3 regions of the Thalassolituus hydrocarboniclasticus genome follow, and region 2 is predicted to be linked to each of the others. Evidence: predicted binding sites of a transcription regulator. Region 2 holds the regulator's gene; each other region holds the start of a gene.
The links. Region 2 encodes sigma-54, which starts transcription at its own class of promoters, with help from an activator protein. Its sites were predicted from a motif close to TGGCACNNNNNTTGCTNT; they were not measured.
Positions count from the first base shown of each region.

Region 1: a site for sigma-54 is predicted at 1,865-1,882, ahead of glnL (nitrogen regulation protein NR(II)). Genes of this name have one in related genera too.
Region 3: a site for sigma-54 is predicted at 4,286-4,303, ahead of HUF19_RS06705 (ammonium transporter). Genes of this name have one in related genera too.

Region 1 is NZ_CP054475.1:817,748-827,473, forward strand. Features, by position in the region: gene ntrC (nitrogen regulation protein NR(I)) at 1-659, opposite strand, end outside; gene glnL (nitrogen regulation protein NR(II)) at 662-1,738, opposite strand; gene HUF19_RS03525 (DUF4124 domain-containing protein) at 2,033-2,563, opposite strand; gene dtd (D-aminoacyl-tRNA deacylase) at 2,858-3,292, shown strand; gene HUF19_RS03535 (SirB2 family protein) at 3,444-3,818, shown strand; gene HUF19_RS03540 (hypothetical protein) at 3,838-4,308, shown strand; gene HUF19_RS03545 (TolC family protein) at 4,395-5,801, shown strand; gene HUF19_RS03550 (efflux RND transporter periplasmic adaptor subunit) at 5,807-7,438, shown strand; gene HUF19_RS03555 (efflux RND transporter permease subunit) at 7,419-9,726, shown strand, end outside.
Region 2 is NZ_CP054475.1:624,465-634,190, forward strand. Features, by position in the region: gene mgtE (magnesium transporter) at 1-277, opposite strand, end outside; gene HUF19_RS02625 (HPr family phosphocarrier protein) at 388-657, opposite strand; gene rapZ (RNase adapter RapZ) at 654-1,535, opposite strand; gene ptsN (PTS IIA-like nitrogen regulatory protein PtsN) at 1,569-2,033, opposite strand; gene hpf (ribosome hibernation-promoting factor, HPF/YfiA family) at 2,037-2,339, opposite strand; gene HUF19_RS02645 (RNA polymerase factor sigma-54) at 2,370-3,869, opposite strand; gene lptB (LPS export ABC transporter ATP-binding protein) at 3,998-4,723, opposite strand; gene lptA (lipopolysaccharide transport periplasmic protein LptA) at 4,726-5,304, opposite strand; gene lptC (LPS export ABC transporter periplasmic protein LptC) at 5,291-5,854, opposite strand; gene HUF19_RS02665 (KpsF/GutQ family sugar-phosphate isomerase) at 5,854-6,828, opposite strand; gene HUF19_RS02670 (calcium/sodium antiporter) at 6,825-7,787, opposite strand; gene HUF19_RS02675 (ABC transporter ATP-binding protein) at 7,972-8,784, shown strand; gene mlaE (lipid asymmetry maintenance ABC transporter permease subunit MlaE) at 8,784-9,578, shown strand; gene mlaD (outer membrane lipid asymmetry maintenance protein MlaD) at 9,581-9,726, shown strand, end outside.
Region 3 is NZ_CP054475.1:1,524,075-1,533,800, forward strand. Features, by position in the region: gene HUF19_RS06680 (hypothetical protein) at 1-211, shown strand, start outside; gene HUF19_RS06685 (DUF2835 domain-containing protein) at 211-435, shown strand; gene HUF19_RS06690 (quinone-dependent dihydroorotate dehydrogenase) at 542-1,573, shown strand; gene rmf (ribosome modulation factor) at 1,682-1,876, opposite strand; gene rlmKL (bifunctional 23S rRNA (guanine(2069)-N(7))-methyltransferase RlmK/23S rRNA (guanine(2445)-N(2))-methyltransferase RlmL) at 2,046-4,193, shown strand; gene HUF19_RS06705 (ammonium transporter) at 4,505-5,683, shown strand; gene HUF19_RS06710 (TfoX/Sxy family protein) at 5,819-6,124, shown strand; gene HUF19_RS06715 (efflux RND transporter permease subunit) at 6,198-9,266, opposite strand; gene HUF19_RS06720 (efflux RND transporter periplasmic adaptor subunit) at 9,269-9,726, opposite strand, start outside.

The DNA of each region.
Region 1 (9,726 bases), 190 kb from region 2:
CCGGCACCGGTGAAGGAGCCTTTTTCGTGGCCGAATAATTCTGACTCGATCAGGTCTTTGGGAATAGCCGCCATATTCAGGGCAATAAATGGCTGCGCTGAACGCGGGCTGTGTTTGTGCAGGGCATGGGCAACCAGTTCTTTACCGGTACCGGATTCACCGTTAATTAATACGGTAATATTGGATTGCGACAAGCGGCCGATAGCACGGAAAACTTCCTGCATAGCCGGCGCTTCGCCAATAATTTCATGCTCTTCGGTTTCTTCCGCGCTCTGTGGCGCATTGGCGTTTAATTCGGCGAAGTGGGCAATCGCACGGTGAATCAGACTAACGGCTTCATCCACGTCGAATGGCTTGGGTAAATATTCAAACGCACCCTGCTGATAGGACGATACCGCGCTTTCCAGGTCGGAATGGGCGGTCATAATAATCACCGGTAAATCCGGGTGAGCTTCGTGCGCATGGCGTAATAACGCCAGACCATCCATGCCGGGCATACGGATATCGGAAATAATGGCATCCGGATGTTCGCGCTTTAATGCTGCCAGTGCCGGTTCCGCCTGTTCAAACACGCGGGTGGTGATATTGGCCTGTTCCAGAGCTTTTTCCAGAACCCAGCGGATTGATTTGTCGTCGTCGATAATCCAGACAGTGCTCATAGTTATTCCAGAGGTAAATAAATAGAGAAGACGGTTTTACTGGCGTCACTGACAAATTCAATGATGCCGTTCTTCTGATTGATAATGGATTGTGAGATCGATAATCCCAGTCCGGTGCCGTCGGCGCGGCCGCTGACCATCGGGTAGAAAAGATTTTCACGTAATTCTTCGGGGATGCCCGGGCCGTTGTCGCTGATGTCGATTTGTGCGACCAGACGGTGACGCTGATGGCCAATGGTAAACTGGCGCACGGTGCGGGTGCGCAAACTCAGCTGTGGCTGTGCCAGTGGTGGCTGGGCTTCGAGCATTGCCTGCATGGCGTTGCGGCAGATATTCAGCAGCGCCTGAATCAGCTGACCTTTGTCGGCCTCAAGCTCCGGAATGGATGGATCGTAATCGCGTTCGATATTGATGCGTCCGCCAGATTCAACATCAATCAGCTGGCAGACTCGTTCCAGCACTTCGTGAATATTAACCTGTTCCTGTTTCGGAATCTGACGCGGGCCAAGCAGACGGTCGACCAGGTCACGCAGGCGGTCGGCCTCTTCAATAATAATGTTGGTGTATTCCTTCAGGTCGGCCGAAGGCAGTTCACGCTCCAGCAATTGCGCCGCGCCGCGGATACCACCGAGAGGATTCTTGATTTCGTGGGCCAGACCGCGCACCAGCGAGCGGGTGGTTTCCTGTTTGGCGATCAGCTGTTCTTCACGGCTGATACGCATCAGCCGGTCACGGCCCTGCAGTTCGATCAGCAGCGATGGCAGGCGGCTTTCCGGATGGGACACCGGGCTGACGCTGTAATCCAGAGTCATCTGTTGCTGATTGTGCAGCTGAATAGTGGCTTCACGTTTGGTGTAGGAGTGGCCGGTAATAATGGCCTGTTCCAGTGCGCTGGTCGCCTCTTCAGATTCGATGGCGAGTTCAAAAAAGGGTACGCCGAGACAGCGTTTGCCGCTCATTTCCAGCAGGGCTTCGGCCGCCGGGTTCATATAAAGAACCGTCAGGTCGGCATCCAGCAGCAGAACCCCGGTATTGAGGTGCTCCAGTAGACGTTGATTGATGATCGGGCTGGCCAGCATGCTTATCTCCGTTTGCTGCCTGTATTAACGCCGTGTCAGGCGTGGGTCAGACCACTCCATCTGCAGGAATACCAGAGGGCAGTCGTGGCCATCTGTCAGGCCGCTGAAACATTGTGCACATGGCTTTCAGCAAAAACTGAGCCATATATAAAAGGTTATTACCTGGGTGCACAATATTAGCGCCAGAGTGGGCGGTTCATGTTGCTAAGTCGAACATGAGGGAACATACAGGAGATTTTCGCGCACAAAAACAGTGCCTTTGATTATTTTGGTGCGCGAAATTGGTGCCTTGTGTCAGCGACCTGAACGGTTCAGTACCGAAGCGCGCTGCACATAGATGGTTACCACATTGCTGCTGGTAATGGTGTTGCCGGCTTTATCACGCACGACCAGTTGCAGGGCGTGTTCGCCACGGCTGAGATTGGTGAGCTGAAAGGCCGTTTGTCGTCCCTGTCGCAACACTTCGCCGTTATCCAGCAGATAGAGGGTGTCAGCTTCACGCAGAGCCGGGCTGAGGACGCCGGAGACCTCGACATTACCGGCAAAGCCGGTGGGAATATCCTGGCCATTGGTTGGCGTGATAATGGTCAGGCTGGTGTAGTTAAAGCTGGGTTCATTCACCTTCGCTGGCTGGTGAGCAGTGGGAGGGGCGACATAGGCCGGAATGGAAGGCAGCTCTTTCACCGCGTGCTTTTCAGAGTTTTTCCCCGGCTTATCACTGAAGATAACGTTGCCGTTGGCATCGCGGCTGATGTACACCTCGGTCGCCAGACTGGTGCAGGCTGTTAGTAAGAGAATGAGTGACATCAGTGTCTTTTTAGTCATGATAATCCTGCATATTTAAGTCGGTTGTCCGGAAGAAGTATGGCCGCAGAACTCCAGCGTACACCCGTTGGGCTGTTTCCGTATCTGCTATATTGCCGCCCGGAGGTTATATCAGCAAGGCGGAGCCGCGGGCGCGACCCGGTTATCACTGAGACAGCATTTATCGGCTGATGATCCGTTATGGCAGACGAATCCGCCAGCCGGATGGCTATCTTTGGCGGTATATGACCAGAGGCTTGCGCCTGTGTGCTGAGCGGTTATTCTCTGCGCTTTTGTGTTCTGGGCAGAGTATCTATGATCGGATTGATTCAGCGCGTCAGCAATGCCAGCGTGGTGGTGGATGGCGAAACCACAGGAGCCATTGGCGACGGCATTCTGTTATTACTGGGTGTGCAGCGCGATGATACGCCGGCCAGCGCCGATAAGCTGCTGAATAAAGTACTGAACTACCGTATTTTTGCCGATGAGCAGGGGCGCATGAACCGCAGCCTGCTTGATTGCGGTTATGAGTTGCTGGTGGTGTCGCAGTTCACGCTGGCGGCTGATACCGGCAAAGGCACCCGCCCGGGTTTTTCCCGCGCAGCAGCGCCGGAGCTGGCCGATGAGTTATACCGCTATTTTCTGCAGCAGGCGGCGTTGCAGGTAACCACCGCCAGCGGTCGCTTTGGTGCGGACATGAAAGTATCTCTGACCAACGATGGCCCGGTGACCTTCTGGCTCGAAGTCTGACATGTCTCCACACAGGCCAGCTTGGCGTGCTCTTTGTGTTGGCGGGTGAATCGGCGCGCACTTCTTGCTATGCTCGCGACCCATTTTTATCCGACCGTTGTCAGCTTGTGCTGAGCTGTAGTTAACAACGGCGTGTATAGCGGAGAACATCGTGGATTACTCTGTACTGAAACACTCACATGCGGGCTTTGCCTATTTAACCGTCCTGCTGTTTGCCGGCCGCTTTATGCTGTTTTATTTCGCACCGGTCTGGCGCCGGAACAAACTGCTGAAAATACTGCCTCATGTGCTCGATACCCTGCTGCTGGTGTTTGCCATTATGCTGTGTATCCGCATTGCCCAGTACCCGCTGACCGATGCCTGGCTGACCGCTAAAGTCATTGGCTTGTTGCTGTACATCGGTTTTGGCACCGCCGCGATCAAGCGCGCCAGCCGCAGTGCCTTTTTTATGGCGTTATTGAGTTATGCCTATGTTCTTGGCGTAGCAAAAACGCATAATGTTGTATCCTGGTTTTCGTATTTCTGATCAATAACAGGACAGAAACTTGCAGACACTGAGCCTCTCATCCATCAACCGCCGGCTGCGCGGCCCTTTTTATGGGCTGCTGGTACTGTCGTTGGTGTTTGCAGTGGTGCTGAGTGCCAACAGCCAGGCGCTGATGCTCTGGCAAATGACAGCGCAGAATGAGCTGGTACAGATGAAGGCGGGCGGCGATTCTCAGATGCCTGCTGATATGCCTGCCTGTCACAGCATGATGGCTATGGATGATATGAGCGGTGCTCAGCACGTCTCATACAACAGCAATATGCACAGCGCCGGTGAACATAGTAGCGTCACGATGACCGACTGTGATGCATCCTGCCCCTGCTGTGCCGGTGCCTGTTCTTCTTTTGCCATGACGCTGGATATGCCGCGTGCCATACGCAGCAAACAGCAGAGTTTTTCCCGCTATGACCCACGCCCGGCTGCGGCCGTGGTGCTGGCCCTGCCGCAACGTCCCCCCATTTTCAGCTGAATCATCGCTACAGAACCGCATGGATATTGGCGACAACCGCCGCTGATCTGTGTGTTTTTTTGATTTGCTGAAAGTGGAGTATTTCCATGATGTCGTTTTTTACCGGCCGCCACCCCGCCGCGCAGGCCATTATGTTTGCGCTGCTGTGCTGGCCAGCGCTCAGTATGCAGGCCGCAGAGCCGGACCTGAGTCTGGAGCAGACGCGCAGTTACGCGTTGCAGTCGGACCCGGCACTGCGCAGCCAGCGTCAGCTGGAACAGGCCTATCGCCAGGACAGCGCCGCCAGTCGTTACTGGCCTAATCCGAAAATCGCGCTGAATGCGCAGAATCTACCTACCGACTCCTGGTCGTTTGAGCAGGAACCCATGACCCAGATCCAGCTGGGGATCAGCCAGATGCTGCCGCGCGGTGACAGCCTCGGCCTGCAGGCACAGAAGCAAAGTCTGATGGCCGGCCTCAGCCGCGAAAATCAGGCGCTGCGGGCCCGCGAGCTGCGTCGTGAAGTGTCACTGCTGTGGCTCGAAGCCGCCCGTGCGCAGGCGGCGGAACAGCTGACCGCTGGTCATCTGCAGCATTTGCAGCAGCAGGCTGCGGTGCTGAACCGCCGTTACCGTAATGCCAGCGGACTGAATGCCGACAGCGGGCCGCAGCAACAGGATTTGCTGCGCGTTGAGCTGGAAACCCAGCGTATCCGTGAGCGCCTGCTGAATCTGCAGCAGCAGTATCAGGCTGCGCGTCAGCGGCTGAATGAATGGCTGCCGGATAATGAGGCGGCGAGTGCCCTGACACTGTCGGATGCCCCGGCGTTTGAACCGTCAGAGGTGCTGGCCGGCATCATGGCCGACGATCAGGCGCTGGCAGCACTGCTTATGCAGCACCCGCTGTTGGCGCAGGCAGAAAACCGCGTTGCCAGTGCCGCCGCCGATATCGAACTGGCGCGTCAGGAGAACAAGGCACAATGGGGTATTCAGGCCAGTTATGGCTATCGCGGTGATGATGCGATGGGGAACGACCGTGCGGATTTTGTTTCCGTGGGTGTCAGCGTCGACCTGCCGTTGTTTAACGGCGAGCGCAACGAGCGCAAAGTGGCCGCCAGCGTACGCCGCCGCGAAGCCGAGCAGACCCGCCAGCAACTGTTGTTACGCCAGCTGCTCAGCGCAGTGCGCAACGAATGGGCTCAGTATCAGCTGCAGCGCCAGCGGCTGGAATTTTACGATCAGACGTTGCTGCCACAGATCAGCCGTCAGCAGCAGGCCGTGGAGAGCAGCTACGGCCAGGACCGGAATGACTTTAACGATGTCATCCGTGCGCTGATGGAGCGTCTCAATGGCGATATCGAACGCCTTAACCTTTTGCGTGAACTGCACAAAACCGCAATCCGCCTTGAATTTTATGCCCCCGGATTTTCTGAACTGCCACCTGCCGCCCCTGCAGAACCCGCCTCTGCGGCGCAGCTGAGCATGAAATTCGGCCACGGCACTGAACAGGAATAAACGTTATGACAATGAAACAACAATGGCCGTTATTACTGGCTCTGGCAGTAGGTACCGGCCTCGGCGCCGGCCTGATGTCGGTACAGCAAACAGAAGTGGCAGCAACACCGACCGACGCTGAACCGCAGCCGCTGTACTGGGTTGCGCCGATGGACCCTAACTACCGTCGCCCGGAACCCGGTCTGTCACCAATGGGTATGGAGCTGGTGCCGGTCTACGCCGATGACAACAGCGGCGCTGAAGATGCGCCGGGCACCATTCGTATCAGTCCTGCGGTGGTGCAGAATCTGGGCGTACAGAGCGCTGCAGCAGAGCGGGTGCCGCTGGTGCAGCAGGCGCTGGCGCTGGCAGAAATTCAGGTGAATCCGCAGTACGAACAGCAGATTCAGGTGCGCAGCGAAGGCTGGATCAGCCGCCAGCAGGTGTTTGCCGTGGGCGAGCGGGTCAGCGCCGGACAGACGCTGTTTGAGTTTTACAGCCCGCGCATTATCAGCGCGCAGGAAGAACTTTTGGGTGCACTGGAAGCCCGTCAGCCGGCGCTGATCCGCGCGGCGGAGAGCCGTCTGTTAGCACTGGGTGTGGATGCCGGCTGGCTGCAGCAGCTGCGCCGTGAACGCAAGGTGCGCCAGCAGGTGGCGATCGTGGCGCCGCAGGATGGTGTGATTACCCAGCTGAGTCTGACACCGGGTGCCCGGGTAATGCCGGAGCAGGCGTTATTACGGATCGCGGATCTCAGCCGCCTGTGGGTGGATGTGCGTTTACCGGGGTCGCTGGCCGGCTGGCTCAGCGCTGGTGACCGGGTTGTGCTGCAACGGCGTGACGGGCTGTCGGCCGAGCTTGACGTCGACAGTGTGTATCCTCTGCTGAACAGCGAGCTGCGCAGCCAGACAATACGCCTGCAGCTGGATAATCAGAGCGGTCACTGGCGCCCGGGTGATTTTGCTCAGGCACAACTGCAGAAACAGAGTGAACCGGTGCTGCAGGTGCCGCGTAATGCCCTGATTGATGACGGCGTGCAGCCACGGGTTGTACTGGCGTTGGGTGATGGCCGCTTCCGTTCTCAGGCGGTTATGGTTGGCCGCAGCGGACAGGATAACGTCGAAATTCTGCGCGGCCTGAAAGAAGGCCAGCAGGTGGTGACCAGTGCGCAGTTTATGCTGGATTCTGAATCGGCCATCGGTGCCGACCTGAGCCGCTTTGACGATGAAATGGATCATTCGAACATGGATCACTCGAACATGGATCACTCGAACATGGATCATTCGCAGATGGATCATTCACAGATGGATCATTCGCAGATGGATCATTCGAACATGGATCATTCGAACATGGATCATTCGAATATGGATCACTCGAACATGGATCATTCGCAGATGGATCATTCACAGATGGATCATTCGCAGATGGATCACTCGAACATGGATCACTCGAACATGGATCATTCGAACATGGATCACTCGAATATGGATCACTCGAATATGGATCACTCGAATATGGATCACTCGAATATGGATCACTCGAATATGGATCATTCGAACATGGATCATTCGAATATGGATCATTCGCAAATGAATCATGAGCAGATGGAAAACGATAACCAGCCAGCGGAGGTGATGCATGATCACAGCCATCATTGATTGGTCGGTACGCAACCGCCTGCTGGTGCTGCTGCTCAGTCTGATGCTGGTTGGTGGCGGTTTTTACGCCTTATCGCGTACACCGGTGGATGCGATTCCCGATTTATCCGACGTGCAGGTGATTGTTAAAACCAGTTACCCCGGCCAGGCACCGGAGGTGGTGCAGGAGCAGGTGACTTATCCGCTGACCTCAGCATTAATGTCGGTGCCGGGTGCAGAAACCGTGCGCGGTTTTTCCTTTTTCGGCGATTCCTATGTGTACGTTATTTTTAATGACGACACCGATCTGTACTGGGCGCGCTCGCGTGTGCTGGAATATTTAAGCCAGATTGCGCCCAGTCTGCCTGAGGCTGCGCGGCCGCAGTTAGGCCCGGATGCGACCGGTGTCGGCTGGGTATTTATTTATGCCCTGAGTGACCCTTCTGGTCAGCATTCATTGGCGGATCTGCGCGCTTATCAGGACTGGTTTTTAAAATTCGAATTACAGAGTCTGCCGGGTGTTGCCGAAATTGCGCCATTAGGTGGCATGGTGAAGCAATACCAGATTCAGCTCGATCCGGTGGCGCTGGCAGCATATAAAATCCCGCTGTCGCTGGTGGTGAGTGCGCTGCAGTTATCGAATCAGGAAAGCGGAGCCTCGGTGATTGAAATGGCTGAAGCGGAAACAATGCTGCGTGCGACCGGCTTTATACGCAGCATTACTGATCTGGAAAATATTCCGTTGGGTATCGACAGTGCCGGCGTGCCGTTATTGCTGAAAGATGTTGCCACTATCAGCACCGGTCCGCAGATGCGTCGCGGTATTGCCGAACTGAACGGCGATGGCGAAGTGGTGGGCGGCATTGTGGTAATGCGCTTTGGCGAAAATGCCAAGTCGACCATTGCCGGCGTTAAACAGCGCCTTGAGAGTTTAAAAAGTTCGCTGCCGGCCGGTATCGAAATTACCACAGTGTATGACCGTACCCGCCTGATCGATAACGCTATCGATAATTTATGGCAAAAACTCAGCGAAGAGTTCGTTGTGGTTGCCATTGTCTGTGCGTTGTTTTTATTTCATCTGCGTTCGTCGCTGGTCATTGTACTGAGTTTGCCGGTGGGTATTCTGGCCGCCTTTGTGCTGATGAAATGGCAGGGAATTAACGCCAATATTATGTCCCTTGGCGGTATCGCCATTGCCATTGGTGCCATGGTCGATGGTGCCATTGTGATGATAGAGAACCTGCATAAACATCTGGAAGCCGAAGAACAAAAGCCAGCCGCCGAACGCAGTGAACGCTGGGCACTGATCAGCCGCTCGGCGCAGGAAGTTGGCCCGGCGCTGTTTTTCAGTCTGCTGATTATCACCCTGAGTTTTCTGCCGGTGTTTGCCCTCGAAGCGCAGGAAGGGCGGATGTTTGCTCCGCTGGCCTTTACCAAAACCTATGCCATGGGCGCGGCGGCCATTCTGGCCATTACCCTGGTACCGGTATTAATGGGGTATTTTGTTCGCGGCCAGATTCAGCCTGAGCATAAAAACCCGCTTAACCGCGCTTTGCAGGCACTGTATCTGCCGCTGTTGCAACGGGTTCTTGCGCGTCCGAAAACACTGCTGGTACTGGTGCTGCTGGTGGCGCTTTCCAGCCTTTATCCGCTGAAAAATATCGGCAGCGAATTTATGCCGCCACTGGATGAAGGCGATTTAATGTATATGCCGACCACCTATCCTGGTTTATCCATTGGTGAAGCGCGGCAGTTATTGCAGCAGACCGATAAATTAATCCGCAGTGTGCCGGAAGTGGAAACGGTGCTGGGCAAGATTGGCCGTGCGGAAACGGCGACCGACCCGGCGCCGTTAACCATGATCGAAACCTTTATTCAGCTGAAGCCGAGAGATCAGTGGCGCGAGGGAATTTCCACCGCCGATATCCGTGCGGAGCTGGAAAATAAAGTGCAGTTTCCGGGGCTGAGTAATGCCTGGGTTATGCCGATCAAAACCCGTATTGATATGCTGGCGACCGGTATTAAAACCCCGGTCGGGTTAAAAATTGCGGGGCCGGATCTGCAGCAGATTCAGGCAATAGGTCAGCAGCTTGAAGGCATTATTAAAACGGTACCGGGTACGGTATCGGCCTATGCTGAGCGGGTCGCAGGTGGCCGTTATTTAACGCTGGATATCCGCCGTGAGCAGGCCGCGCGTTATGGTCTGAGTGTGGCGCAGCTGCAGCAGATTATTACCACCACCATTGGCGGCAAAAATATTATTGAAACCGTCGAAGGGCTGGAGCGTTACGGCGTCAATCTGCGTTATC
Region 2 (9,726 bases):
CGGTCAGATCGACAACTTCTTCCGCACTCATGTCGCTCAGGAAGTGGCTTTGCAGCTCTTCGCTGAGGTTCTGCATGACCTCGCCTTCGAGTTCCTTATCGACCAGTTCCCACAGCAGTTTACGGGCTTTAGGCGGAGAGGATTCGATCAGGTGGGCGATATCAACCGGAGCCAGACCCGAATTCAGGATGCGCTTGACCTGCGCCAGCGCACCACTTTCCAGCGCGGCGGTCAGGCTGTGTAACTTGGCTTTAGCCTTTTCGGTTTGCTGTGCCATGAGTCAAGCTCGGTTCGGGGGATGGTTGAATGCTCAGATTCTAGCCTGATTAGGCCTCTGATACCACGAAACTACTCGCAGAATTCCGTCTAGAAGATTGTTTTACCGGGCTATTCTTCTTCGTCAAAACGGCGGTTGATCAGATCCACCAGAGCTGCCAGTGCGTGTTCGGCATCCTGGCCTTCGGCATGAATATGAATATTGGTGCCTTTGCTGGCGGCCAGCATCATCACCGCCATAATGCTTTTGCCGTCGACCATGCGGTCGGGGTAACCGACTTTGATCTGGCAGGAATAAGCAGCGGCTGTGGAAACCAGCTTGGCAGCCGCTCGCGCATGCAGACCGAGCTTATTGATGATGGTGATTTCGGTGCTGGTCATCCGTTCTGATCCTGATGAATATCGGCGCTGCCCAGCTCGCGGTGGCGAACCTGAACATTGCTGTAATGATGGCAGAATTCTGCCTTAAGTTGTTCTGCCAGGTAAACGGAGCGATGCTGCCCGCCGGTGCAGCCGATGGCAATGGTCATATAGCTGCGGTTGGCATCGACAAAGGCCGGCAGCCAGCGCTGAATAAAGCCACTGATGTCCTGTTGCATCTGGCTGACCTGCGGTTCCTGAGCGAGGAAATTCCTGATTTCCGGGTCGCGTCCGGTAAAAGCGCGCAGTGCCGGGTCCCAGTATGGATTCGGCAGGTTGCGCACGTCGAATACATAATCGGCATCAATCGGGATGCCGTGCTTGAAGCCGAATGACTCGAACAGGATGGCTATGTCGTTGCTGGTTTTATCCGCCACCCGCAGTTTGATCAGGCTGCGCAGCTCATGCACGGACATGTTGGTGGTATCCAGTGTCAGATCGGCAAGGTTGGCGATGGGTTCCAGCAGCAGGCGCTCTTTATCGATGGCTTCGGCCAGAGATGTGCTTTTGCTGGTCAGTGGGTGCTTACGCCGGGTAGAGCTGAAGCGCTGCAACAGCACTTCTTCGCTGGCGTCGAGATAGACCACATCCAATTGGTATTCTGCACTGGGTAACTGATGCAGAACTTCGTGAATATTATCGAAGGCATGGGGCAGATTGCGGGCATCGACGCTGACCGCGACTTTGGCCAGCTTTTCTTCAATTTCAGTCTGTCTGGCCAGAGCCGGTAACAGGGCGACCGGCAGATTGTCGATGCAGTAGAAACCAAGGTCTTCCAGAACGTGGAGAGCACTGGACTTGCCCGAGCCGGACCGGCCACTGATCACTACTAAACGCATTGCTGTGCTCCTCCATTGGCCGTTGGGCTGATGTCAGCCCGGTTGTCCGCTCAGTGCCCGCTGATAAAACCGTTGCGCATCCGGCGCTTTGCGCAGTGCCTCGCGGTAGGCCGGCTCGCTGAAGTTGCGTGCCAGCATGGCCAGCACCTGCAGGTGCTGTTCAGTGGCTTCTTCGGGAACCAGCAGAGCAAACACCAGATCGACCGGCTTACGGTCAATGGCGTCGTAATCCACCGGTTCCACCAGACGCAGCAGTACGCCCATGGCCTGGTCGCACTGCTTCAGGCGGCAGTGGGGAATGGCGATACCCTCGCCAATCCCGGTGCTGCCAAGGCGTTCCCGGCCGAGTAATCGCTCGTAAATATCGTCGGCGGAGCTGTCGCTGAGTTGCTCAGCGATAAAACCTGCCAGGTACTCCAGTAATTTCTTCTTACTGGACACCGGTGCGTCAATCAGGGTGCGTTCCGGTGTGAGGATATCCTCGATGCGAATGTCCATTAATCAGCCTTGTCCGTGTTGCCGCGCCACCAGTTTTTCTTTGTGCTTCAGAACCTGACGGTCGAGCTTGTCTGTCATCTGGTCGATGGCCGCATACATATCATCGTGCTCGGCGCTGGCGTGCAAGTCAGCACCACTGACGTGAATGGTGGCTTCAGCAATCATGCGCTCTTTAATAACGGTCAGGGTTACCTGGCCGTTGGTGATGTTGTCAAAGTGGCGTCCCAGCTTGGACATTTTTTCGTCTACGTACACTTGCAGAGATTCGGTAACGTCAACGTGGTGACCGCTGATATTGATCTTCATGTCCAGACTCCTTGTTGCTGGCTGTTGTTTTTAAATCAATTGTTTACGTTCATTTGAAGGCGGAATCATCATGGCTTCACGGTATTTGGCCACCGTGCGCCGTGCGACCTGAATGCCTTTTTCGCCCAGCACTGCGGCGATTTTGTTGTCGCTCAGCGGCTTGCGCGCATTTTCTTCGGCAATCAGTTTTTTAATCATGGCACGGATTGCGGTAGAGGAACATTCGCCACCGCCATCGGTGCTGACATGGCTGGAGAAAAAGTACTTCAGCTCGAAGATACCGCGCGGGGTGTGCATGTATTTCTGGGTGGTTACCCGGGAAATGGTGGATTCATGCATACCAACGGCTTCGGCGATATCGTGCAGAACCAGCGGCTTCATCGCTTCCTCGCCCTGTTCGAAGAATTCGATCTGATATTCGACGATTTTGGTGGCCACTTTCAGCAGGGTTTCATTGCGGCTTTGCAGGCTTTTGATAAACCAGCGCGCTTCCTGCAGGTGATCGCGCAGGAAAGCGTTATCGGTGCTGTTATCGGAGCGGCGGACCAGTGAGGCGTAGTCAGCATTCACTCGCAGCTTGGGGGCGATTTCCGGATTCAGTTCAACCCGCCATTCGTCACGGATGTTGCGTACCAGTACGTCGGGCACTACGTACTCGGCCTGCTCGGCACTGATACCGGCACCCGGCTTGGGATTGAGTTCTTTGATCAGGCGCAGTACTGCTTTGAGGTCATCTTCGCGCAGCTTGGTTTTGCGCATCAGCGTTGGGTAATCTTTGCTGCCCAGCAACTCGATATAGTCGCGGATAACCATTTTGGCTTCGTTCAGCCATGGGGTCTCTGCCGGCAGTTGCTGCAGTTGCAGCAGCAGGCATTCACGTAGGTCGCGGGCGAACGCGCCTGCGGGATCAAACTGTTGCAGGCGGTGCAGCACGGCCATCACTTCGTCTTCTTCGACGTCCAGTGCGGGGTCCATGCTTTCCAGAATATCTTCAACGGTGGTATGCAGGTAGCCGTCGTCATCCACGCCATCAATCAGCATCAGGGCAATTTCGCGGTCGGTGTCCGACATCGGAGTCAGGTTAAGCTGCCACAGCAGATGGTCCTGCAGATCTTCGGTGCTGGCATGACGTGAGTCGTAGTCGAAATCGTCGTCGATGGCATTACTGCTGCTGCCGGAGGCAACGCTGGCGGTGGTCTGGTAGGTGTCTTCCCACTGACTGTCGACCGGCAGGTCGTCGGGTAGCTGTTCCTGTGACCACTGTTCGTCCAGCTCTGGGGTGTCGTTATGGCTGTCGTCCTGACTGCTGACTTCGTGGCTGGTGCTGGTGTCGTGATCGCTGTTGCGGGACAGGTCGGGCAGGTCATCGTGCTCGTGTTCTTCGACTTCGAGCATCGGATTGGAATCGAGGGCTTCCTGAATCTCCTGCTGCAGGTCGAGGGTAGACAGCTGAAGCAGGCGGATGGCTTGTTGCAACTGAGGGGTCATGGTCAGGTGCTGACCCATCTTTAACTGAAGAGACGCTTTCATAAAAGTTCAGTAATCACTCAGTATCGGCATAGTCTGTGCATTATACGCCAAGCGGTAAACCTTGGAATCTTTTGTGCATCTTCCTTTGCGCTGAATCATCAGGCGCTTCTCTGCTGCCTGAGAGGCCATCACAGGCGGAAGTCCTCGCCCAGATATACCTTGCGCACCTGCTCGCTGGCCAATACCTGTTCAGCGGTGCCTTCGGCGATGATGTGGCCCCCTCCGACAATATAGGCTTTCTCACAGATAGCCAGAGTTTCCCGTACGTTGTGGTCGGTAATCAGTACGCCGATGCCACGCGCCTTGAGTTGTCGGATGATGTCCATGATGTCAGCTACAGAAATCGGGTCAACCCCGGCGAAGGGTTCATCGAGCAGAATAAAGGACGGTTCAGCCGCCAGCGCGCGGGCAATCTCGACCCGGCGTCTTTCACCACCGGACAGCGCCATGCCAAGGCTGTTGCGGATATGCTGAATATGGAACTCATTCAGCAGCTCTTCCAGCTTTTCCAGGCGCTGTGCGCGGTTGAGGTCTTTGCGGGTTTCGAGAATGGCGAGGATGTTATCGGCTACGCTCAGCTTGCGGAAAATGGAGGCTTCCTGTGGCAGATAGCCGATGCCTTTCTGCGCCCGGCCGTGCATCGGCAGATGGCTGATGTCTTCGTCGTCAATTCTGATGCGGCCCTTGTCGGCCTGTACCAGGTTCACAATCATGTAGAAACAGGTGGTTTTGCCGGCGCCGTTGGGCCCCAGCAGGCCGACGATTTGCCCGCTTTGCACTGACATGGATACGTCTTTCACCACCTCCCGGCCGTTATAACTTTTGGCCAGATTTTCGGCTTTCAGGGTTTTCATGGTTATTCCTGTGCTGGCTTGCTGTCAGTGCCGGTTGCCGGTTCGGCCGGAGCCTGTGGCTGAATCACAACTTTAATCCGTTGTTTGTCGTTTTCGTTGCCGCCCTGGGCAGAGGTGCTGGTGCCGCCACTGGCGCTGACGGTTTCTTTGGTCATGTCATAGAGAATGCGCTCACCACTGAACAGGTTGCCGTCCTGTTCCAGCCGGGCATTGCCCTGAATGGTGATTTCCCGCAGCTGGGCAAAGTAATCAATGCGCTGACCGTGGGCTTTGGTCAGTGGTTTACCGGGATTGATCTGTTGCTGATAGCGTGCGGGTTGCTTCGCTGTTCCTTCGGCAATGGCTTTTTCCAGCGCATTGCCGGAGCGGATAATCAGCAGGCGCTCCGATTCAATACGCATCGTTCCCTGAGTAAGCACGACGTTGCCCTGATAAATGACCACTCCGGCTTTACGGTCCAGCTCGGCGTGGTCAGAAAGAATGGTCATTTCCTGCTGCCAGTCATCGGGTAACGCGCTCGTAACCGACGTGCAGCACAGTAACAGCAGGCCGGCCAGAAAGTGGTAATTATTGCGGAACATAGCGGGTATCCACCTGTGATTTGAATTCCATGCGCTGGCGCGCGATATCCAGTGTCATACCGGTTGCATTGATGCGTGCCTGTGCGCTGGTAATGGTTACCGGCTGATCGGTTTCGGCCAGTTGCTGGCGGCTGTGATAGGTGAGCGTGCTGGTTTCGATCAGCAGGTCGTCAGCAGCATCAGCAGGATTGAGCGGCCGGATTTTTACATCGCCAATCAGGCGCAGCGAATGTTCGTTATCGAGCAGCGTACCTTCGTTGGCGTTGACCTGCCAGGTCTGGCCATCGTCGTCTTCTGACATCAGCAGCGGCTCGCTGAGCAGTGTGCTGCCGGTTTGCGGATAATGGGTGGAGCGGGCGGCGACAAAGGTTTGCTGCAACTCACCGTCACTGTTGTACTGGCGGTTATGCAGCCCTTCTCCGTAGTAATCCGGCTCGTGATTCTGCAGTTCACTCAGGGCCGGAGCCTGCTCCAGTGTGTAGCGATCCACTGCCAGCAGGGCCAGACCAAAAAACAGGGTCAGCAGCAGCAGCAGATAGCGCTTGCGCATCAGATCACGCCCGCGCGTAACATGTCGTGCATATTGATGACGCCGACGGTTGCGTCACCGTCTTTTACGACCAGAGCGTTGATCTTGTTGTCTTCCATCAGCTTCAGTGCTTCCGCCGCCAGAGTGCCGGGTGTGGTGGTTTTGCCACCCGGAGTCATCACATCGGCCATGGTGGCGGTGTGAATATCAACGCCGTGATCGATTGCGCGGCGCAGGTCGCCATCGGTGAAAATACCGGCCAGCTTGCCGTTGTCCTGTACGGTGGTCATGCCCAGACCTTTGGAGGTCACAACCAGCAGGGCTTCAGACAGCGTGGCAGAAGGGGATACCACCGGAATCTGCTCGCCACCGTGCATGATGTCTTCCACTTTCAGCAGCAGGCGGCGGCCAAGGGAGCCACCCGGATGAGAGAAGGCAAAGTCTTCGGCGGTGAAACCGCGGGCTTCCAGCAGGGCAACCGCCAGTGCATCGCCCATGACTAAAGCGCAGGTAGTGGAGGAGGTTGGTGCCAGATTGAGCGGGCAGGCTTCCTGATTCACGCCGGTATTCAAATGAGCGTTGGCAGCACGGCCGAGCGTCGACTGCGGATTGCCGGTCATGCTGATCAGAGCGGTGCCCAGACGCTTGAGCAGTGGCAGCAGGCTGGTGACTTCGCCGGTTTCGCCGGAGTTGGATAAAGCGATAACCACATCGGACGGCTGAATCATGCCCATGTCGCCATGACTGGCTTCACCCGGATGCACAAAAAACGCCGGCGTGCCGGTACTGGCCAGGGTTGCCGCCATCTTGTTGCCAATATGGCCGGACTTACCCATGCCGGTGACCACGATGCGGCCTTCACAGTTCAGGATCAGCTGACAGGCGGTGGCAAAATCATCGGTCAGGCGACCTTCCAGCTGTGCAATGGCCTCCTGTTCCAGTTTGATGGTGCGGCGGGCAGATTGCAGAAAATCGAAATTCATATCAGTGGTCATGAGTTAGCCATATAAAACAGGGATGCCAGATAGCCAGCGTAGCTGGTGGTGAGGAACAGACCGGCGAAACGTCCGAGAGTGCCCTTACGATAACTGATTAAAAACAGAACCAACAGAGCAAGAGTCAGTGCCATCATCACGGCATAGTCGCGGTACAGCGCCAGTGGATCAACCACGGTTACGGCCAGCAGGCCCGGGATCGGCATGACGGTCAGCAGGTTAAAAATGTTGGAGCCGATCACGTTACCGATGGCGATATCGTGGTGGCCTTTCAGGGCGCTGGCAACAGAGGCTGCCAGTTCCGGCAGGCTGGTGCCGATGGCAACAATGGTCAGGCCGATCACCAGATCACTGACACCATAGGCGCGGGCAATTTCGGTGGCGCCCCAGACCAGCAGCTTGGAACTTAACATCAGCGCGATCAGACCGGTTACCAGCCAGAACACGGCGGTACGCATTGGGGTATTTTCAATCTCGGCGGCTTCGTCTTCATCGACAATGGCTTCACCGGATTCGCTGGTATCAAGAAACATCAGGTACAGGGCTACAGCCATGGCGCTGAATAAAATGATGGCGTCGGTCAGGTTCAGTTCGAGGTCGGCCAGTGTCAGACCACCGATGATGCTGATCAGAATCAGCAATGGCAGCTCTTTCTTCAGCAGTTTTTTCTGCAGTGGAATCGGGCTGATCAGTGCAGTGATGCCCAGCACCAGAGCGATGTTGGTGATGTTTGAACCGAGGGCATTACCAATAGCGAGGTTGCCTGCACCGTCGAGGGAAGCCACCGCGGAAACGAACATCTCCGGCGCGGAGGTGCCCATGGCAACGATGGTCAGGCCAACTAACAGAGGCGACATGCCCAGGCGGCGGGCGGAAGCTGCAGCGCCAATAACAAACTTGTCAGCACTCCAAACCAGAATAATAAGACCAGCAATAACGGCAGCATAGGCTGTGAGCATGGGGCACCAGAGTTAATTATCAGCAGAAAATTCAGCGCGACATTGTACCCAAGGTAATTCTGCACGCAATTGCAACTCAGCGTTTTATGTTGATGCTGTTACACAGCGTTACGGGCGTTGGTTCCGTCAGGACATTCCGCTATGCTAGCCCGACTATCCGTACCGAGTTAAAAGGACGACATTCATGTCCGTCAGTCAGCCCTACGTCTCTGTTCGTGGAATGAGTTTCAGCCGTGGTGACCGGCTGATTTACAACAATATGGATGTGGATTTTCCGCGTGGCAAAGTGACGGCCATTATGGGACCGAGTGGCACGGGTAAAACCACGTTGCTGCGTCTGATTGGCGGTCAGCTGTTACCGGACAGCGGTACCATCATGGTGGACGGACACAATGTGCCGACGCTGCCACGCAAAGAACTGTTTGATCTGCGCCGCAAAAAAATGGGCATGCTGTTTCAGACCGGCGCCCTGTTCACCGACCTTAATGTTTTCGATAACGTCGCTTTTCCGCTGCGTGTTCACACCGACTTACCGGAATCCATGATCCGTGATCTGGTGTTGATGAAACTCGAGGCGGTTGGTCTGCGCGGTGCGCGACATCTTTCTCCGGCCGAGTTATCCGGCGGCATGGCGCGTCGGGTCGCGCTGGCGCGTTCCATTGCCATGGACCCGGAAATCATTATGTACGACGAGCCTTTTACCGGCCTCGATCCTATTTCTATGGGCATGATCGTTAAGCTGATCCGTGGTCTTAATGAAGCGCTGGGACTGACCAGCCTGCTGGTGTCCCACGATGTCGAAGAGTCCTGTGCTATCGCGGACTACCTGTGCCTGCTGTCCGATGGCCGCGTGATTGGCTTCGGCACTCCGGAAGAATTAATCAATGAAGGTAACGATGAGGTACGCCAGTTTCTGCGTGGCGAACCGGATGGTCCTGTGCCTTTCCATTATCCGGCGGATGATTACCGCAGCGATATTCTGGCGGGAGTGAATTAATGCTGGGCAAATTACTGGAGCAACTACAGGCCGTTGGCCGCAGTGGTACCGCCGCCATCGAAGCCATTGGCCGTGGCACCTTATTGCTGAAAAATTCGCTGTTTTGGGGCGGGCCGGGCAGTGCCGGATTTTATGATCTGCTGAAGCAGATTTATTCGGTTGGCGTGCGCTCCCTCATTATTATTGTCGTCGCCGGTTTTTTCGTCGGCATGGTGCTGGGCCTGCAGGGCTACAACATTCTGATCGACTTCGGCTCGGAAGCGGCGCTCGGCACCATGGTGTCGCTGACGCTGCTGCGTGAACTGGGGCCGGTGGTAACCGCCTTGTTATTTGCCGGTCGCGCCGGTTCGGCATTAACCGCCGAAATCGGTCTGATGAAAGCCACCGAGCAGTTATCCTCCATGGAAATGATGGGTGTCGATCCGTTCAAGCGGGTAATAACACCGCGTCTGTGGGCCGGCATTATTTCCATGCCGATACTGGCGCTGTTGTTTTCTACGGTTGGTATCTGGGGCGGCGCCTTTGTGGCGGTGGATATGCTGGGCATCGACGATGGCGCCTACTGGGGCAACATGCAGGCGTCGGTCGAGTTTTATGAAGACGTGGTAAAGGGCATCATCAAGTCGGTGGCATTTGGTGTGGTGGTGACCTGGATCGCGGTGTATCAGGGTTATGATTCGGTGCCGACTTCGGAAGGTATCGGTAAAGCAACGACTCAGACGGTGGTGATTTCCTCACTGGCGGTGCTGGGACTGGATTTTGTACTGACAGCCGTCATGCTGGGAGGCGTTTAATCATGCGCATGCGTTATATCGAAATTACCGTCGGAGCCTTTATGGTGATGGGGATTGTGGCTCTGGTGCTGATGGCGTTCCGCGTCAGTGGCCTGTCACTGCAGGATGCCGGTGATACTTACACCATCAAGGCACGCTTTGAGAATCT
Region 3 (9,726 bases), 900 kb from region 2:
TCGGGTGCTGAACCATGCCGGTTTGCAGGTATTGCCTGATTATCTGCAGCCTGAGGTGATTCTGGCACAACGTGCTTTTATGCGGGAAGTTCGTCTGCCCGAAGGTGTTCTGGAGCGTATCCGGGAATTACGTTTGCAGCTTGATATCTGGCGCCAGCAATCCCCGCCATTGGCAGACTCTTTTCACGATCATCAGCAACAGGAGCCATAATGCAGCGCATCGTACTGGATCTGGCCATTTCCGCTCAGGAATATCAGCGCTTTTATCGCGGCCAGATAAAACAGGTCGTGGCACGGGCGCTGGATGGGCGCAATGTCCGTTTTCCTGCCAGCGTGCTGCAGCAGGTTGTACAGCATGAAGGCATTTATGGCCGTTATGCCATCGAATTTGATGATCAGGGCAAGTTCCAGCGTATTGTGCGTCTGGGAGCCTGACTTTCAGCGTATAACAGGTTTTTTTGCGCTCAATCGTCTACAGCGCGGACGGACTGGCATATAATGCCGGCCGTTTTGCCACCCGCTTTATCAACTGAGGTCTGTTATGGATTGGTATGCTCTGAGTCGCGCTCTGATGTTTCGTCTGAATGGTGAAACTTCCCACGAACTGGGACTGGATATGATGGGGGCAAGCGAACGCCTTGGACTGTTGCAGTTTCTGGCGCCTCAGGTGGCAGCACTGCCAACCACCGTTGCCGGTATTGAGTTCCCGAATCCGGTTGGTTTAGCCGCGGGTCTGGATAAAAACGGCGATTATATCGATGCTTTTGCCCGTCTGGGTTTTGGTTTTATCGAAATCGGTACCGTCACTCCGCGCCCGCAGCCGGGTAATCCTAAGCCGCGTCTGTTCCGTATTCCTGAACGTCAGGCCATCATCAACCGTATGGGCTTCAACAACAAAGGCGTTGATCATCTGGTTGAGCGGGTAAAAGCGGCAAAATACCGTGGCGTGCTGGGTATTAATATCGGTAAAAACTTTGATACGGCCGTCGAAGACGCGACCTCTGATTACCTGATCTGCCTCGATAAGGTGTATCAGCATGCGACCTATATCACCGTGAATATTTCCTCACCGAATACACCGGGGCTGCGTACCCTGCAGTTTGGTGATTCGCTGAAGCAGCTGCTGGAGCCGATCAAAGCCCGTCAGCTGGAGCTGGCCAAAGAATTCGGCTACAAGCCGGTGTTCGTCAAAATCGCCCCGGATATGGAAGAAGACGACGTGGCGCTGGTGGCGGAAACCTTTGTTAACAGCGGCATCGATGGTGTGATCGCCACCAATACCACACTGTCGCGTGAAGGTGTTCAGGGCCTGCGTTACGGCAATGAAGCCGGTGGCCTGAGTGGCGCGCCACTGGAAGATCTGGCGACCGAGACCGTTGAACATCTGTGTCAGGCGCTGGCCGGTAAACTGCCGGTGATTGGTGTGGGCGGCATTCTCGACGGTGAAGGTGCTGCAGAAAAGATCAAAGCCGGTGCGTCGCTGGTGCAGATTTACTCCGGCTTTATTTACCGTGGTCCGGAGCTGATCCGCGAAGCGGTGGATGCACTGGCCGATTTACGTACACAGGGCTGAGTTTGCCCGGTGGGTACGGCGTTTAAGCAAAAAAAAGCCCTGCTTATCGCAGGGCTTTGCTTCCCTGAAGAGGAAGCGTGCACAACGGGCATTAAGCCCTGGAGAACGTCATACGGCCATTTTATGAATGCCAGAAACGCCGGTGTAACCATCCCAGTGGTCGGCACGACCGGAACGCCAACCTGCAAGCCAGGAGTCTCGTTGTGGTCCTATGGGTGCAAGATCTTTTGAACGGCGCTCAACGCCAGCGCGATAACCACGTGCAAAAGCTCTTTCCTGCATGTCGCGTTTCTGTTTTTTCATAGAAAGCTTCCTCGCTAAAGTTATTTGCTCGACGGCCAGAACAACTGGTTGAATCACTGACCGAACCCCTGTTGTACCTCAGGCTGGTGAGGAATGTTAATTATTTATTACTTCTAAGCGTCACTATTCTTACAGCCACAGGCTATTTGACGAAACGGGTTTTCTCATCATGCAAAATGAAACAACAGCAACAACCATGACCTGGCTGGCGGCCTGCCCGAAAGGTATCGAATCCCTGTTGGCGGATGAAATCAGGCACTTGGGCGGTGAAGTTGAACGTGAAACACACCTTGGTGTGATCTGGCGCGGCGACCTGACGCTGGCCTATCGCTTTTGTTTATGGAGCCGTCTGGCGAGCCGCCTGCTGCTGCCTCTGAATGAAAGTCAGGTAGACAATGTCGACGAAATGTACGAAGCGGCCCGTTCTGTCGAATGGCCAGCCATCTTTGCTGTGGGGGCGACCTTCCGCATCGATTTTCACGGCCGTACTGATTACCTCAACAATACGCAGTTTGGCGCGCAAAAGATCAAAGACGCCATTGTTGACCGTTTCCGTGAGGACACCGGCGCCCGCCCGTCGGTGGATAAAGACGGCGATGTCCGTATTGAAGCGCAGCTGCGCAAAGGCAAACTTAATCTGTATTACAACTTCAGTGGCGACAGTCTGCACCGTCGTGGTTACCGTCTGCAGCCGGGTAAAGCGCCGCTGAAAGAAAACCTGGCGGCTGCGGTACTGATCCGCGCCGGCTGGCCTGCACTGGCGGCCGAAGGTAAGCATCTGATCGATCCTATGTGTGGTTCCGGCACCTTGCTGATTGAAGCGGGGATGATGGCCGCCGACATCGCGCCGGGTCTGAACCGCCAGAAGTGGGGCTTTGAAGGTTGGCTGGGCCATACCCGGCAGCTGTGGCTGGCCGAGGTCGAACAGGCGCGTTTGCGCCGTACCGCGGGGCTTAACGCCATGCACAGCCGCCTGTACGGTTTTGATATTGATGCCGATCAGCTGGCGGCCGCCCATCAGAACCTGAGCCGCTCTCCGCTGGCCGGTAAGATTCATCTGGAACGCCGTGCGATTGAGCAGCTGCGGGTGCAGAACGAAGTGATTGAAGAGGGCGGTCTGGTGGTCTGTAACCCGCCTTATGGTGAGCGTCTGAGCGAACTGCCACAGCTGGCGCCGCTGTATCAGCAATTCCACGATGCCACCATGCGCCTGCCACAATGGCAGCTGGCGGTGTTTACCGGTAATACCGATCTGGCCAAGAGCATCCGCCGTCCGCTGGATAAGCAATATCGCCTGATGAATGGGCAGATCGCGACCCGTCTGCTGGTATTCGGTGCTGCTGATGAACGCTCAGCACAGCCACAGGGCAGTATGATCCGCGGCCCGGTTGAAGCCTTTGCCAACCGTCTGAAAAAGAATATGAAGCCACTGCAGAAGTGGGCCAGGCGCGAAAACGTTGAATGTTATCGCCTGTACGATGCCGATCTGCCGGAATACGCGGTGGCGGTTGATCTGTATGGCGACTGGCTGCATGTGCAGGAATATGTACCGCCGAAATCCATCGACGAAGCCAAAGCAGAGCGTCGTCTGCTGGATGTGCTGGCCGTGTTGCCTGAAGTAACCGGTATTCCGGCCCAGCAGATCGTACTCAAGCGCCGCGAGCGTCAGGCGGGCAAACGTCAGTACGAGAAGCAGAACACCGAACAGCGTTTTATGCCGGTACGTGAAGGTAATGTGCAGGTTCTGGTGAATCTGAAAGATTACCTGGATACCGGCCTGTTCCTTGATCACCGTCCGACCCGTCTGCAGATTGCCGGGCTGGCTTCCGGTAAGCGCTTCCTGAACCTGTTCTGTTATACCGCCACCGCCAGTGTGCACGCAGCGGTAGCCGGAGCGCATTGCACCAGCGTTGATATGTCGCGTACCTACCTTAACTGGGGCAAAGAGAACTTCCTGCTGAACGGTATCAAACCGGAACAGCACGAATTTATTCAGGCCGACTGTATACAGTGGCTGCGTGATTGTAATGAACGCTATGACCTGATCTTTATGGACCCGCCAACGTTCTCTAATTCCAAGCGCATGGAAGGCGTACTGGATATTCAGCGCGATCACGTAATGTTGGTAGAACAGGCCATGCGCTGTCTGAATCCGGGTGGATTGCTGATTTTCTCCAATAACCTGCGACGCTTTGATCTGGATATGGATGCACTAAAAGAGTTCACGATAAAGGATGTGAGCGCAAAATCGGTGCCGTTCGATTACGGACGTCGCCCTAATATTCACCATTGCTTCCATATTACGCATCCTGCCTGAATCTGTTTGCACGCATTCAGGGCGCGTGGGAACTGAATGCGTGCGCACTCCTCACACTTTGTTCCGGCTTTGTCAGGCAATCCTGACAAAGTTGGTACAGAACCTGCTAAAACCCTGACTTATTGGATGGTGGCGCACCACACTGGTGTTCATTTTTCCAGTCGGCACTCTCATGAAGCATCACAACTGTGGTTGTTGATCAACTGATCTGGGCGAGCCGTTTTTATCAGCGAGAATCCAGCGAATTAAAGTGAGGACACAACGTGGAAACTATTGACGTTAACAGCATCAACAGCGCCGTTGAGACTTTGATGCAAAGCGCCAACACCATGTTTATTCTGCTCGGTGCCATTATGGTACTGGCAATGCACGCCGGCTTTGCCTTTCTGGAAGTCGGTACGGTGCGCCATAAAAACCAGGTTAACGCCCTGGTAAAAATCATCACCGACTTTGGTGTGTCGACACTGGCGTATTTCTTTATTGGTTATCAGATTGCCTACGGGGTGAATTTCTTCAGTGGCGCCAGTGAACTGGTAGCGAACAACGGTTACGACCTGGTTAAGTTCTTCTTTCTGCTGACCTTTGCGGCGGCGATTCCGGCCATCGTGTCTGGTGGTATTGCTGAGCGTGCTAAGTTCTACCCGATTCTGATTGCCTCTGCCCTGACGGTGGCGTTTGTCTATCCGTTCTTTGAAGGCATGATCTGGAACGGTAACTATGGCTTTCAGGCCTGGCTGGAAAGCAGTTTTGGTGCTCCGTTCCACGACTTCGCCGGTTCCGTTGTGGTGCACGCCGTTGGTGGCTGGATTGCCTTTGCCGCGGTTGTTCTGCTGGGCTCCCGTCGTGGCCGTTACCGTGATGGCCGGGTGGTGGCTTTTGCACCGTCCAACATTCCGTTTCTGGCGCTGGGCGCGTGGATTCTGGCCGTGGGCTGGTTCGGCTTTAACGTGATGTCTGCCCAGACTCTGGATGGCATCTCCGGTCTGGTGGCGGTTAACAGCCTGATGGCGATGGTTGGCGGTACGGTGGTTGCCATGATTGTCGGTAAAAAAGACCCGGGCTTTATTCACAATGGTCCGCTGGCAGGTCTGGTAGCGGTGTGTGCCGGTTCTGACCTGATGCATCCGATCGGTGCGCTGATCGTTGGTGGCGTGGCCGGTGCGTTGTTCGTCTTTATGTTTACTCTGGCGCAGAATAAATTCCCTAAATTCGATGACGTATTGGGTGTGTGGCCACTGCATGGTCTGTGTGGTGCCTGGGGTGGTATTGCGGCTGGTATTTTCGGCGCAGAAACCTTTGGTGGTCTGGGGGGCGTAAGCTTTATGTCACAGCTGCTGGGAACCGTTGCCGGTATTCTGGTGGCAACGATTGGCGGTTTTGTGGTCTACGGTATTGTTAAAGCCATCTCTGGCATCCGTCTGGATGAAGAAGAAGAATTTAATGGTGCCGACCTGTCGATCCATAAAATTGTGTCGACCAGCGAAGACTGATTACGCCGTTTTCATTGCTTCGCACAACAAAAAAGCCGCAGGGAAACCTGCGGCTTTTTTTGTTTAACTACAGGCAGGCCCGGGGCTCTTCTGAATTATTCAGCGCTGCCCTGGATTACAGACAGGGAGGTTGATATGGCAGAACGTATCCGGGATTTACCCGGCCTGGGCGAGAAAAGTGAACAGTCACTGACACGGGTTGGCATTACCGATGTTGAACAATTACGCAGCTGTGGTGCGGTGATGGCTTTTTATCGCTTACAGCAGCTGGCCGTCGCTGAAGGGCGGGCTAAACCCAGTCTGAATTTTCTCTATGCGCTTGTCGGTGGCCTTAGCAACCGCAGCTGGTTGGCCGTTGCCCAGAGTGAACGGGAACAGCTGTTAATGGAGCTAGAGGGAATCTCCGAAATGGAGCGTATGTTTCAGGCTGACAGTGAATGATGTCATCGCATTGCACGGTGTAGTACCCATAAAAAAACCTCCATACGGAGGTTTTTTTATGGGTGTTGGTTAATCAGTTTTTAATGGGAGCCTTAATGCCATGGCTCATGGCGTACAGCACCGGCACTACGCCCAGAGTCAGGATGGTGGCAAAGCCAAGGCCAAAGCTGATAACCACTGCCATCGCGCTGAAAAACGGATCAAACAACAGCGGTAACATGCCGAGGATGGTGGTCAGCGCTGCCATGGTTACCGGCCGCAGACGGCTGACCGAGGCATGAAAAACCGCATCGTATGGTTCCCGGCCTTCGCTCAGTTCCAGCCGGATCTGATCAACCAGCACGATACCGTTTTTAATAATCATGCCCGACAGGCTGAGAAAACCAAGCAGCGCCATAAAGCCAAACTCAGCGCCGAGTAACAGCATACCGGCGCTGACGCCGATAATTGCCAGTGGTACACAGGCCCAGATCACCAGCGCACTGCGCATTTCATTAAAGAGCAGCACAGTAATAATAAACATCAGCAGGTAGCCCAGCGGCAGTGAGGCAAACAGACTCTGCTTGGCTTCGCTGGACGATTCATATTCGCCGCCCCAGCTCAGTTCATAGCCGGGTGGCAGGGAGATGGCTTCAATCTGTGGTTGCAGGCGCTTAAATAAACCATCGGCGGTTATCTCGGCGTCCAGATCCGGGTCGGCAAAGACACGGATGGTGCGCTTACGGTCACGGCGGGCGATGATCGGATCTTCAAACACCACATCAAAGCGTTCAACTACCTGGCCGATCGGAATATAACGGTTAAATACCGGGCTCCAGATCTGCAGATCGGTGAGGCCGTCGATATTCAGCCGTTCATAGGCTGGCGGACGCATAATGATCGGTTTTAACGTGGTGCCTTCGCGGTACAGGCCAATGCTTTTACCGGAAAAACTCAGCTGCAGAAGATCGTCCAGATCCTGTTTGGATATGCCGGCACGGCGGGCATTTTCTTCATTAAAGACCGGACGAATTACTTTCTCCCGCTCACGCCAGTCATGGCGGATATTATCGGTGTCGGGGTCGGCGCGCATAATCTGTTTGGCCTGCTCGGCCAGAATACGCAGCTGTTCCTGATCGGGGCCTGCAAAGCGTGCTTCAATTTTTGCAGCACTGCCCGGACCAATCTGCAGGCGTTTGAATTTTACAAACGCATCCGGCATTTCTTTTTGCGCCCACAGGCGGGCGTCGTCAATTAATGCCGGAATCTGATCCCGTTCAGTGGTGCGTACCATCACCTGAGCGTAAGCCCGGTACTGACGCTCCGGTGCGTAGGTCAGCATAAAACGCAGCTCGCCCTGACCGACCGTGGAGGAGGTAAATTCCACTTCTTCTTTTTGCTGAAAATAATTTTCCAGTGCCAGCGCCTGCTGTTGTGTTGCGCGGATATCAGAACCTTCAGGCAGCCAGATATCAACCAGAAACATTGGCGTGTTGGATGGTGGGAAAAAGCTTTGTTTAACAAAACTGTAGCCGTAAATGGCGATAAACATAGCCACCACCATTACCAGCATCGTGGTTCCGCGGCGGGCCAGCATCAGGCTCAGGCTGGTGCGGTAAAGATCGTACAGAAAGCCGTGATAAGGATCGCTTTCCGCATCCGGCTGTTCTTCTTTATCAAACAGCAGATGACAGAGAAAAGGCGTCAGGGTGATGGCGGTAATCCAGCTGAATAACAGGGAAATCAGCAACACATAAAATAACGAGCCAACAAATTCACCGGTTGAATCCGGTGATAAACCGATAGGTGCAAAGGCGGTAACAGCAATCACAGTCGCCCCCAGTAATGGCCACTGGGTCTGCTGCACAATATCGTAAGCGGCACGGGTTCGTGATAAGCCCTTTTTTATGCCGACCATAATACCTTCGGTCACCACCAGTGCGTTATCGACCAGCATACCCAGCGCAATAATTAACGCGCCCAGAGAAATCCGGTGCAGCTCAATATCCATGACCTTCATGGCGATAAAGGTGCCGAGAATGGTCAGCAGCAGAATAATGCCGATGATAATACCGGCGCGCATACCCATAAACAGCAGCAGAACAACGATAACAATCAGGATGGACGCCAGCAGATTAAGTACGAATCCGGTGGAGGACGCATCTACTTCGGCAGGCTGATCGTACAGGGTATGCAGTTCTATGCCTAATGGACGGTTGGCATCCAGTTCGGCCATTTTCTGCCGCAGTTGCTCACCCACGGCGACCACATTAACGCCGCTGTTAAAGGCAATGCCGAGGCGTAATGACGGCATATGATTGTAGTTGGTGAGATGGCCCGGAACTTCAGCAATACCTTCGGAAATATTGGCAATATCGCGTAAATAAATCAGCTTGTCGGACCCGGCCTGACTGACCACTAAGTCGCCAAGTTCCTGTACCGAGCGGAACTCTCCGGTTGGGTGAATGCGGATATATTCGTTACCGATACGGATATGACCGGCATCCTGTACGGTATTCTGCGTTTGTAATAACTGATACAGACGCGATAGCGGAATGCCGAGGTTAGTCATGCGCTCGCGGGAAATATCAATAAATACCTGTTCCTGCTGAGTGCCGGATATGGTGACCTTGGCGATGCCATTAAGAGTGGATAATTCACGCTTGAGATAATCGGCATAATCATTCAGCTCTTCGTAGCTGTAATCGTTACCCGATAACGCCAGTAAAACACCGTATACATCACCAAAATCATCCATCACGACCGGAGCATTGGCACCGGGTGGCAGAGACGGGATTTTATCGTGCACTTTACGCCGTAACTCATCCCAGATCTGTGCCAGCTGATGGGATTTATAGGTCGGTTTAATCACCAGATGTACCTGGGAAAAGCCGGCCTTGGAAATCGAATCAACATGCTTGATATAGGGCAGCGCCTGAATGGCATTTTCCAGCGGGGCGGTTACTTCTTCCTCCACCTGCAACGCGCTGGCGCCGGGGTAGTAGGTAATGACCATGGCTTCTTTAATGGTGAACTGCGGGTCTTCAAGGCGCCCCAGACCCAGATAGCTGATGGCACCGCCAACCAGCAGAATCGCCAGCATCATCCAGCTGGTGGTGCTGTGCTTAATAAAATAAGTGGCCGAGTTTTGTGGCTGACTCATGCTTACAGGCCCCGCTCTTTCACCCAGGGACGGATACGCATCCCTTCGTGGGCCAGATGAACACCAGCGGCGAGAATGGTATCGCCCGGCTGTAATCCCCGGGTAATCTCCAGTCCTGCGGTTGATAGCTGTCCGATTTCAACAGCCCGGGGCTGCAGCGTCATATCCGCAGTAACAATCCATACCATGGCCTGAGAGCTGCCATCGTTCTGCTGTTCGCCCTGAAAAACGGCCTGCGGCGGCACAATCAGGTTCTGGCTGGTCTGGCTTAATACCTGGTTCAGATCCACATGCACACTGGCGGTCATGCCGGGCAACAGATTCAGTTCCTGCGGGCGTGGCAGGGTCAGGGTCACGGTAAAACTGCCGGTTGCCGGATCGGCCTGGGCGGTATGTTCTTTATAGCTGGCGCGGAAACGTTTACCGGGCAGGGCTTCGAATTCAACATCTGGCTGGTAGT